One region of the Sediminicurvatus halobius genome, then DNA from elsewhere that is predicted to be linked to it. Evidence: predicted binding sites of a transcription regulator. Region 1 holds the regulator's gene; the other holds the start of a gene.

Region 1 (5,316 bases):
AAGTCGCGCTTGCCGCCACGCGCTTCAACAGCTTCATCGTCGAGCAGCTGGTGGCCGGGGCGCGGGATGTGCTGGTGCGGCATGGGGTGGCGGATGACGCGCTGACGCTGGTGCGGGTACCGGGGGCCTGGGAGCTGCCGCTGGTGGTGCAGCGGCTGGCGGCCTCCGGGGAGTACGACGCGGTGGTGGCGCTCGGCTGCGTGATCCGGGGCGGGACCCCGCACTTCGACTACGTTGCCGGCGAGTGCGCCAAGGGCATCGGGCAGTTGTCGATGCAGAGCGGAGTGCCGGTGGCCTTCGGCGTGCTGACCACCGACAGCATCGAGCAGGCCATCGAGCGCGCCGGGACCAAGGCCGGCAACAAGGGCGCGGAGGCGGCGCTGACGGCGCTCGAGATGATCAGCCTGCTGCGTCAGCTGTGAGCCTGCCTGTGGCCGATATCCCGTCCGGGCCCCATGCCCACCGCCGCCGCACCCGCGCCCGCCGGCGTGCGCTGCAGGCCCTCTATCAGTGGGAGCTCACCGGCCACGAGGCCGGCGCCATCGAGCGCCAGTTCCTCGAGGAGTACCGGCTCGGGCGCATGGAGCTGGACTACTTCACGGAGCTGCTGCACGAGGTCATCGCCCGGGTGGAGGAGCTGGATGCCGCCTACGACCGCTACCTGGACCGTCCGGCGGCGACCCTGGATCCGGTGGAGAAGGCGATCCTGCGCCTTGGCACCTATGAGCTCATGGCGCGCATGGAGGTGCCCTACCGGGTGGTGATCGACGAGGCGGTGGAGCTCGCCAAGTCCTTTGGTGCCGAGCAGAGCCACCGCTACATCAACGGCGTGCTGGACCGCGTCGGGCGCGACCAGCCTCTGCGCGCCGCCGAGCTCGGTCGCCGTCGTCGCTGAGGCGCCGCGTGGCGCTCTCCGAGTTTGCCCTCATCGCCCGCTACCTCGTCCACGTCGGGGCAGCCCGCGAGGACGTGCTGCTGGGGGTCGGTGACGACGCCGCGCTGGTGCGGCCGGCGCCGGGGCGTCCCCAGGCACTCGCCCTCGACACGCTGGTCGCAGACGTTCACTTTCCGGCGGACGCGGCGGCGGCGGACGTCGGGCACAAGGCGCTGGCGGTAAACCTCAGCGACCTCGCCGCCATGGGCGCGACGCCGCAGTGGGCGCTGCTGGCGCTCACGCTGCCGAAGGTCGACGAGCCCTGGCTCGAGGGCTTCGCCGCCGGCTTCGGGGCGCTGGCCACGGCCCACGGCGTGGCCCTGGTGGGCGGCGATGTTACCCGCGGGCCGCTCACGGTCAGCGTGCAGGTGATCGGATGTCTGGCCGGCCCGGCCCTGCGCCGGGACGGGGCCCGGCCCGGCGACCGGGTCTGGCTCTCCGGCCGGCCAGGTGAGGCGGCGGCGGGGCTCGCCGCCTGGCAGTCCGGGGCCGGCGAGGACAGGCGCTGGGCGCGGCTGCTGCGCCGCCTGCACCGGCCGACACCGCGGGTGGCGCTGGGCCAGGCGCTGGCCGGCGTGGCCTCCGCCGCCATCGATGTCTCCGACGGCGTGGCAGCGGATGCCGGGCACATCGCCGCTGCGAGCGGCGTCGGCATCGAGCTGCGCGCCGACTGGCTGCCGCTGTCCCGCCGGCTGCGCGCCTGGGCGGGAGACCGTGCCGCCGTGGATCTTGCACTCAACGGTGGCGATGACTACGAGCTCTGCTTCACGGCCCCGGCGGCGGCGGATTCGGCGCTGGGCAGCCTCGCCGCAGCGCAGTCCCTGCCGCTGACGCCCATCGGGCGGGTGACCGAAGGCGCTGGCCTGCGGGTGCGCGACGCCCGGGGCCGGGAGCTCGCCGGCGGCGGCTACCAGCATTTCGGGGGCGGGGCATGAGTGTCTTTCGCCTGCGTGAACCGGTGCAGCTGCTCGCCACCGGCTTCGGCAGCGGCCTCTCGCCGCGTCTGCCGGGCACCACGGGCACGCTGGCGGCGCTGCCGGCGGTTCCGCTGCTGCTCTGGCTGCCGGTGCCGGTGCAGGTGCTCGTGGTGGTCGCAGCCTTCGCGTTCGGTTGCTGGCTCTGCGGCGCCGCGGCGCGGGCCGCCGGCGTGCACGACCACCCGGCCATCGTCTGGGACGAGTTCACCGGCATCTGGCTCGCCTGCATCGCCCTGCCGCCCGGCTGGTGGCCGCTGCCGGTGGCGTTCGTGGCCTTCCGGATTCTCGACATGGCCAAGCCGTGGCCCATCAGCTGGGTTGACCGGCGCCTCGGCGGCGGTATCGGCATCATGCTCGATGACGTGCTCGCCGGCGCCGGGGCGTGGATGGTGGTGCAGTCCTTCGCGTGGCTTGCCGGCTAGCCCGCACATCTCACCGATTCACGGCTGCGGGCGCGGATCTGGCGGCCAGTCCTGCGTTGCGCTCGGCCCGGGTGCTCGACGTACTGTCGAGTACGCCTGCGCGCCCGGACTCTCCCTCGGGAAGGGCTCCGCGCTGCCCATCTCCTGCCCGCCATCTCCACGCCCTCGCTGCGCGAATCGGTGAGATATGCGGGCTCGCGTTTCGGACCGGGCCGGCGGCAGCGCCGCCGAGACTTGTCATGGCCCCGGAGCGACGTGGGCACTATCATGGGGGGATTGCCGGCGCCTCCCGGGTACCACCGCGCGGCGCCGGCGCAGCGGCATACAAGGGCAGGGATGATCCATGACCAGCGCCGATGTGAGCGATTTCCGCGTCTCCAGCCTGCGCAGCGCATGTACCAACTGCAGCCTCGTGCAGCTGTGCCTCCCGGTGAGCCTCAGCCAGAGCGACGTGGCCCTGCTGGATGATATCGTCCAGCGGCGCCGCCCCCTGCAGCGCAACGACCACCTCTACCGCGAGGGCGACGACTTCCACGCCATCTATGCGGTGCGCTCCGGGGCGCTGAAGACCTACACCGTCTCGTCGGGCGGCGAGGAGCAGGTCACCGGGTTCCATCTGCCTGGGGAGCTGGTGGGGCTGGATGCCATCAACACCTGGCGCCATCCCTGCAGCGCCGAGGCCCTGGAGACCACCAGCGTCTGCGAGCTGCCCTTCGAGCGGCTGGAGGATCTGGCGAGCGAGATCCCCGGGCTGCAGCGCCAGCTGCTGCGGCTGATGAGCCGGGAGATCTTCTCCGATCAGGAGATGCTGTTCGCCATGGCGCGGCGCACGGCGGAGGAGCGCCTCGCCATCCTGCTGCTGAGCCTCTCCGACCGCTTCGCCCGGCGCGGGCTGTCCGCCACGCGCTTCCGCCTGCCCATGGCCCGCAGCGAGCTCGGCAACTACCTGGGCCTGGCGCCGGAGACCATGAGCCGGCTGTTCCGGCGGTTTCGTGATCAAGGCTGGCTGAGCGCCGAGGGGCGCGAGGTGCGGCTTACCGACGTGGAGGCGCTGCACGAGCTGGCCGGCCGGCCGCCGGAGGACGCCGCGGCGGTCGGCCAGCGGGACACCGGCTACTGACGCGAGACGGACCCGCTACATCATTCCCGTCTGCAGCTTGGCGGCGTCGGACATCATCTCGAAGCTCCAGGGCGGGTCGAAGACGATCTCCACCTCGACCTCCTCCACCGTCGGCACCTGCTTCACCTTCTCGCGCACGTCGTAGGCGAGGATGTCGCCCATGCCGCAACCGGGGGCGGTGAGGGTCATGTCGATGGATACCTTGCGGCTGCCGTCGTCGCGCTTGCCGATGTCGCAGCGGTAGACGAGCCCGAGCTCGACGATGTTGATCGGGATCTCTGGGTCGTAGCAGCGGCGCATCTGATCCCAGACCAGCTGCTCGACATCCTCCTCCGAGGCGTCGTCCGGCAGCTCCGGCGTGGGCTCCGGCTCCTTGCCGATCGCGTCGGCATCCTTGCCGTCGATGCGGAACAGGTTGCCCTGGATGTAGACGGTGTAGCTGCCGCCGAGGGCCTGGGTGATCATGCCCTCGGCGCCCTTGGGGATGGTGCCCGTATCCCCGGCGGGGATCAGCGCCGCCTCGCAGTCGCGCAGAAAGGTGACGGGCTCGTTGCTCTGCATGGGCATGGCCTACTCCGGGCGCCTGCAGGCGCCGTCCGCAAGTCGATATTTCCCCGTCAGTTTACCATCGCCACCGCGCATCCCGTCACCTGCGCGGCGGCATGATGCAGACGCGCGTGGCGGCGCGCGAGGGTGGGGATGTCGCGGTCGTAGCCGCCGCCGATCACCGCTGCCACGGGGATGCCCCGCTGCCGGCAGGCGCCGAGCACGCAGGCGTCCCGCCGCGATAGGCCGTCGTCGCTCAGGCGCAGGTGCCCGAGGCGGTCGTCGGCGTGGACGTCGGCGCCGGCGTCGTAGAGCACCAGGTCCGGTGCGGGGTCGGCGAGCAGGGCCGGCAGCTCCGCCTCGAGGGCGTCCAGATAGGCTTCGTCGCCGGTGCCCCGCCGCAGCGCGCGGTCGCGGTCGCTGCGCTGCTTGCGGGCAGGGAAATTCTCCGCGCAGTGCATGGAGAAGGTGAACGCCCGCGGCTCGTCGGCGAGCAGCACCGCCGTGCCGTCTCCCTGGTGGACGTCCAGGTCCACGATCAGCACCCGCCGGGCGCCGCCCTCGGCGAGCGCCCAGCAGGCCGCCACGGCGAGGTCGTTGATAAGGCAGTAGCCGCTGCCGTGACCGGCGAAGGCGTGGTGGGTGCCGCCGGCGGTGTTACAGGCGAGCCCGTGCTCCAGCGCCAGCGCCGCCGTGAGCACGGTGCCCCCGGTCTCCAGCAGGGTGCGCCGGTAGAGCGCCGGCGACCAGCGAAAGCCCGTGCGGCGCTGGGCACGCTCGTCGATGGTGCCCTCCCGGAAGGCCTCCAGGTAGGCCGGCGCGTGTACCCGGGCAAGGTCCTCCTCGCGCGCGGGGCCGGGCTCGTGCCAGTGCGCAGGCAGCCCGGACAGCTGCTCTCGCAGTACCCGGAACTTCTCCATCGGAAAGGGATGCCCCGGAGGCAGCGGAATGGTGTAGCCAGGATGATGGACGCAGTGCAGCATGGGCTCCCCCTGGACACTACCCGTGGACCGTCCGCTCCGGCCGGCGTTCCCGTGCGCCCGGGACTGCGGAGACCGCTCCCGCGCAGGCCCGTCCTGCGGCTCTGAGACGCGGAGATGATTTTCTTCAGGATCAGTGAGCTGCCCATGCCCGGTCGCTTTCGCAACCTCGTCCTTGATCTTCAGCCGCATGTCCGGCTGCTCGCCTTCGGCGTGCTGCTGGTGGGGCTCTCGGGCAGTGGCCAGAGCTTCTTCATCTCGCTGTTCGGCGGCGAGATCCGGGCGGCGTTCGGGCTCTCCAACGCGGGCTTCGGCGGCGTCTACGCCCTGGCGACGC
Region 2 (5,316 bases), 1.7 Mb from region 1:
ACGATGCCGAGGAAGATCAGCATCAGTAGTCCGGTCATGATCCCGCTCAGCATCACTGCCCCTCCCCGTACTGGCCGAGCCCCTGCAGGTAGGCGATGAGCGCCTCCATCTCGGTGACGTCCTCGAGCTCCCGTGCGGCCTGGATGTCCTCATCGCTGTAGGGCACGCCGAGCCGGTCGCGCTGGGCGGCCATGCGTCCCGCCAGGGCATCGCCGTCCACCGTGCGCTCGGCGAGCCAGGGGTAGGCGGGCATGTTGGACTGCGGCACCACGTCCCGCGGGTTCATCAGGTGCACGTAGTGCCACTGGTCGGTGTAGCGGCCGCCCACCCGGGCCAGGTCCGGCCCGGTGCGCTTGGAGCCCCACTGGAACGGCCGGTCGTAGACGAACTCGCCGGCGCGGGAGTAGTCGCCGTAGCGCTCGGTCTCGGCGCGGAACGGACGGATCTGCTGGGAGTGGCAGTTGTAGCAGCCCTCGCTGACGTAGACGTCGCGCCCGGCGAACTCGATGGCCGGGTAGGGCTCGACGCCCTTCAGCGGCTGGGTCGTCTGGTTGGCGAACAGCAGCGGCACGATCTCCACCAGCCCGCCGATGCTGATGACGATGAAGATCAGCACCCCCATCAGGCCGACGTTCTTCTCGACGATTTCATGGGACATGGCGGTGATCTCCTCAGGCGCTCTGGGCCGCGGCGGCGGCTGCTGGGGCGCGCTCGGCCAGCGGGCGGATGGTGCGCCAGACGTTCCAGCCCATGATCAGCATGCCGGCGAAGAACAGGACCCCGCCGAGCAGGCGCACGGCGTAATAGGGGTAGGTGGCGGCGATGGACTCGATGAAGCTGTAGGTGAGCGTGCCGTCCTCGTTGACCGCCCGCCACATGAGCCCCTGCATGACGCCGGCGATCCACATCGAGGCGATGTAGAGCACCACGCCGATGGTGGAGACCCAGAAGTGGAGGTTGATCGCCGGCACGCTGTACATCTGCTCGCGGTTCCAGAGCCGCGGCACCAGCATGTAGATCGAGCCGATGGTGATGAACGCCACCCAGCCCAGCGCCCCGGAGTGGACATGGCCGATGGTCCAGTCGGTGTAGTGGGAGAGGGCGTTGACGGTGCGGATGGACATCATCGGCCCCTCGAAGGTGGACATGCCGTAGAACGACAGGCTCACCACGAGGAAGCGGATGATCGGGTCGTCGCGCAGCTTATGCCAGGCCCCGTTGAGGGTCATGATGCCGTTGATCATGCCGCCCCAGGACGGCGCCAGCAGGATCAGCGAGAACACCATGCCGAGGGACTGGGCCCACTCCGGCAGCGAGGTCCAGTGCAGGTGATGCGGCCCGGCCCACATGTACACCGAGATCAGCGCCCAGAAGTGCACCACCGACAGCCGGTAGCTGTAGATCGGGCGCCCGGCCTGCTTGGGCACGAAGTAGTACATCATCCCGAGGAAGCCGGCGGTGAGGAAGAAACCCACGGCGTTGTGGCCGTACCACCACTGCACCATGGCGTCGACGGCGCCGGCATAGATCGGGTAGGACTTGGTGGCCGAGACCGGAATCGCCAGGTTGTTGACGATGTGCAGCATCGCCACGGCGACGATGAAGGCGCCGTAGAACCAGTTGGCGACGAAGATATGCTTGATCCGGCGCCGCACGATGGTGCCGAAGAACACCACCGCGTAGGCCACCCACACCGCGGTGATCAGCAGGTCCAGCGGCCACTCCAGCTCGGCGTACTCCTTGCTCTGGGTGATGCCGAGCGGCAGGGTGATCACGGCGCCGACGATGACCGCCTGCCAGCCCCAGAAGGTGAAGGCGGCGAGACGGTCGCTGATCAGCCGCACCCCGGAGGTGCGCTGCACCACGTAGTAGGAGGTGGCGAACAGGGCTGAGCCGCCGAAGGCGAAGATCACCGCGTTGGTGTGCAGTGGTCGCAGGCGGCTGTAGGTCAGCCACGGCAGATCGAAGTTCAGCGCGGGGAACAGCAGCTGGGCGGCGATGAGCACGCCGACCAGCATGCCGACGATGCCCCAGACCACCGTCATGACGGTGAACTGGCGCACTACGCGATCGTTGTAGGCAGGCGTCATATCCATGATCTTCGTTCCGGTGATGGCCTGGCGAACGGGGCGGCAGGAGCCGGTTTCCCTGTCGCGCATTCTCGGTGCCGGGCCGCCCGGGGTTATTGATCCAGGTCAAACCCGCCCGGGGGGCGGGGAGGAGGAGTGCGATGGAGGAGCAAGACGAGCGCCTCGAGCGACTGGAGGGCCGCGTGGCCTTCCAGAGTCAGGATCTGGAGCAGCTGGATCAGAGCCTGGCCGCCCAGCAGCGCGAGATCGAATCCCTCTCCGCACGGGTGTCAGCGCTGGAGCGCCTGCTGGCGCGGCTCGACCCTTCGCTGTTCCAGGATGGTGCGCCGCCACGGCAGTGACGCCGCCGGCGGGGGGCCTGCACGCCGCTCCCGTGCCAGGGAGAGAACGCGTATCATGCGCTGCTGCGCGACCACGGACACCGGAAGGAGGCCCTGCATGCGGCTGCGTCAACTCGCCCTGATCCCGCTCGCCCTCGGCGTGACTGCCGGGCCGGCAGCGGCCACGTCCATCGACTTCAATCTGAGCGGCGATGCCGCCAAGCTCTCCTTCATCCAGCCGCTCGCCCCCGAGGGCCTGGAAGTGGGCGGCGGCTGGCTCCACCACGAGGATGACGGCGATATCCTGGAGGCGGAGCTGCATCTGGTGGATGACGCCAATCCCACGCGCGGCGCCCTGGAGCTCGGCGTCGGCGGCAAGGTGGTGGCGGTGAACGACGACGAGCGCGACGCCGACGGCGGGGCGCTGGCCATCGGCGGCAAGTTCCTCTACACGTGGCCGACCTTCAATCGCTTCGGCATCGGCGGCCACGCCTACTTCGCCCCTGGGGCGACTTCCGCCAGCGACATCGACGGCTACCAGGAGCTCGCCCTGCGCGCGGAGTATCGCGTGCTGCGCACGGCGAGCGCCTATATCGGCTACCGGGACGTCGAGCTCGACTACGACGGCCGCCGCTTCGGCGACGACCGCAGCTTCGACGACGGGCTCTACGCCGGCGTGCGCATCAGCTTCTGATCGGCGCCCGCCCGCGCGCCTTGCGCGCGCGGGCTTGCCGTATCGCGGCTATGAGTCTGCGCCGCAGCCGGGAGACGTTCTGCGGCGCAGACTCCTGGCTCGGCAACGCCGATGCCGCCGGCAACTTGTGACCGCCGCGGCAGAAATGCGCCCGGGAGCCCGCCCATACTTCGGGCACAACCCCAGGCCATGGCGGAGCGATGAGCGGCGACCACTCCCCCCATCAGGTAAGCGCAGCGGGCACCCGAACCCAGCTGCGCCTGCTCCAGATCACCGACACTCATCTGTTCGCGGACACCCGCGCGCAGCTCGCCGGCGTCGATACCGAGGCCACGACCCAGGCGGTGCTGGAGCATCTGCGGTGGGCCGAGGCACCGGCGGATGTCCTGCTGCACACAGGCGATCTCGTGCACGACGGGTCCGAGGCGGCCTATCGCCGGCTCAAGCAGCGCCTGGAGGAGTTCGGCGTGCGCGGTCTGGTGATGCCGGGCAACCACGACGCCCCGGCCATGCTGCAGCGCCTCTACGCCCACGGCCGGGTGACCTGGGCCCGCAACGCCGTCCTCGGCAACTGGCAGCTCATCACCCTGAACACCTTTACCGGCAATGGCGCCGGCGGGCACCTCACCGCCGCCGAGCTGGACGCCCTGGACCGCTGCCTCGTCGCCGAGCCGGAGCGGCACGCGCTGGTCTGCCTGCACCACCATCCGGTGGCGATGGGCTGCGAGTGGATCGACGGCATAGGCGTCGACAACGGCGAGGCGCTGTTCCGCGTCCTCGACCGCCATCCGCAGGTGCGCGGCGTCGTGTGGGGCCATGTGCATCAGTCCTTCGACGACGAGCGGCGGGGCGTGCGCCTGCTGGCCACCCCCTCCACCGGGCTGCAGTTCCGCCCCGGCTCGCGCGAGTTCGCTGTGGACGACCGTCCCCCGGGCTACCGCTGGCTGCATCTCGACGCCGATGGCGGCATCGACACCGATGTCGTGCGGCTGCCGGCGGCCATGCACGACGTCGATCTCGAGTGCGGCGGCTACCGTTAGCGACGATGAGCGAGCGTCGCGCGGCCCCGGACAGCCTTACCGAGCGTCTCCAGGCGGATCTGGAGAAGACCCAGCTACGCCTGGAGGAGGTCGCGGCCTACTACCGTGGCGAGCTCGAGGCCTCGCGCCAGCGCGCCGAGGACGAGGCCGTGCGCGTCCAGGCGGCGGAGGCCGGGCGTCGCCGTCGGGCCGAGGAGCAGGTGGCCTATCTCAAGGGCGAGCTCAAGGCCGCGCGCGCGGATGCCGAGCACGCCCAGCGCCGCTACCAGGAGCTGCGCCAGCGCCTGGATGACGTCGAGCGCTATGCCGAGGCCCGCAACCAGGAGGAGATGAAGGGCTTCCAGGAGGCCGCCCGGGCTGCCTGGCGGACCGCCGAGGAGGAGGTGGAGCGGCTCGACCACGAGCTCAGCGATCTGCAGCGGCGCCTGGAGCAGGAGCGCGAGGAGCGCCATCAGGTGGAGCGCGCCTACGAGCAGCTCGAGGAGCGCCATCAGCTCGCCGAGGAGGAGCGCCGCCGCCTGATCGCCCGGCTGAAGCGGGCGCTGAAGATGTCCGAGGCCCGCCGGGGGGAGCTCACGCGGCAGCTGGCCGCGGCCGGCACCGCCGCGGCCGACGGCCAGAGCGGCGCTACCATCCGCGGCGAGCAACGCGTCGAGGTGGATCCCGAAGCCGGCTGGGGCAGCCAGTCCCTCGGCGCCGGCAGCGACTTCTCCGACGAGTTCCTGATGGCCGAGGCGGACGAGTCGCTGACGCCGCAGCAGCGGGCCGCCCGGCGTGAGGCGGAGGCGCGGGCGGCGGATTCCGCCCCCGAGGTGTCCGACCAGGAGGCCGAGACCCTGATGATGCAGCTCGCCGTGGATCAGCGGGTTGAGGAGCGCCGCCGCGCGGCGACGCCGGTCTCCGCGGCGGCGCCACCGACGGCCTCGCCGGCCCCCGCTGCAGCCCGTAGCGCCCAGGCGCCTGCCCGTCCCCGTGGCCGCGGTGGCGCCGCCGCGGCGCAGCAGTCCCGCGCCGACGGCGTCCTCGCACAGTGGAAGTGGCCGGCGCTTGCCGCCCTCGTCTGCGTGGCCGCCGGCGGCGTGGCCCTCGCCCTCCTCTGATGGCCGCTTTCCTCGCCCCCGCCGAGGGATTAGGGTAGGCGCCTTCGTGGCAAACCCGAGACGGGAGACGAG

Evidence for each region. Region 1 encodes FNR, which switches genes on or off when oxygen is low (the NO sensors DNR and NnrR bind a similar motif). Its sites were predicted from a motif close to TTGATNTANATCAA; they were not measured.
Region 2: ccoN (cytochrome-c oxidase, cbb3-type subunit I) is a predicted target of FNR. The motif match lies at 2,186-2,199, and genes of this name have one in related genera.

Annotation. Positions count from the first base shown of each region.
Region 1 is NZ_CP086615.1:3,109,656-3,114,971, reverse strand. It holds gene ribH (6,7-dimethyl-8-ribityllumazine synthase) at 1-422, shown strand, start outside; gene nusB (transcription antitermination factor NusB) at 431-895, shown strand; gene thiL (thiamine-phosphate kinase) at 904-1,869, shown strand; gene LMH63_RS14600 (phosphatidylglycerophosphatase A family protein) at 1,866-2,333, shown strand; gene fnr (fumarate/nitrate reduction transcriptional regulator Fnr) at 2,677-3,453, shown strand; gene sufT (putative Fe-S cluster assembly protein SufT) at 3,469-4,020, opposite strand; gene LMH63_RS14585 (histone deacetylase family protein) at 4,071-4,982, opposite strand; gene LMH63_RS14580 (MFS transporter) at 5,097-5,316, shown strand, end outside.
Region 2 is NZ_CP086615.1:610,367-615,682, forward strand. It holds gene LMH63_RS02795 (cbb3-type cytochrome oxidase subunit 3) at 1-53, opposite strand, end outside; gene ccoO (cytochrome-c oxidase, cbb3-type subunit II) at 53-658, opposite strand; gene ccoN (cytochrome-c oxidase, cbb3-type subunit I) at 672-2,096, opposite strand; gene LMH63_RS02810 (SlyX family protein) at 2,231-2,431, shown strand; gene LMH63_RS02815 (YfaZ family outer membrane protein) at 2,529-3,104, shown strand; gene cpdA (3',5'-cyclic-AMP phosphodiesterase) at 3,305-4,144, shown strand; gene LMH63_RS02825 (hypothetical protein) at 4,150-5,244, shown strand.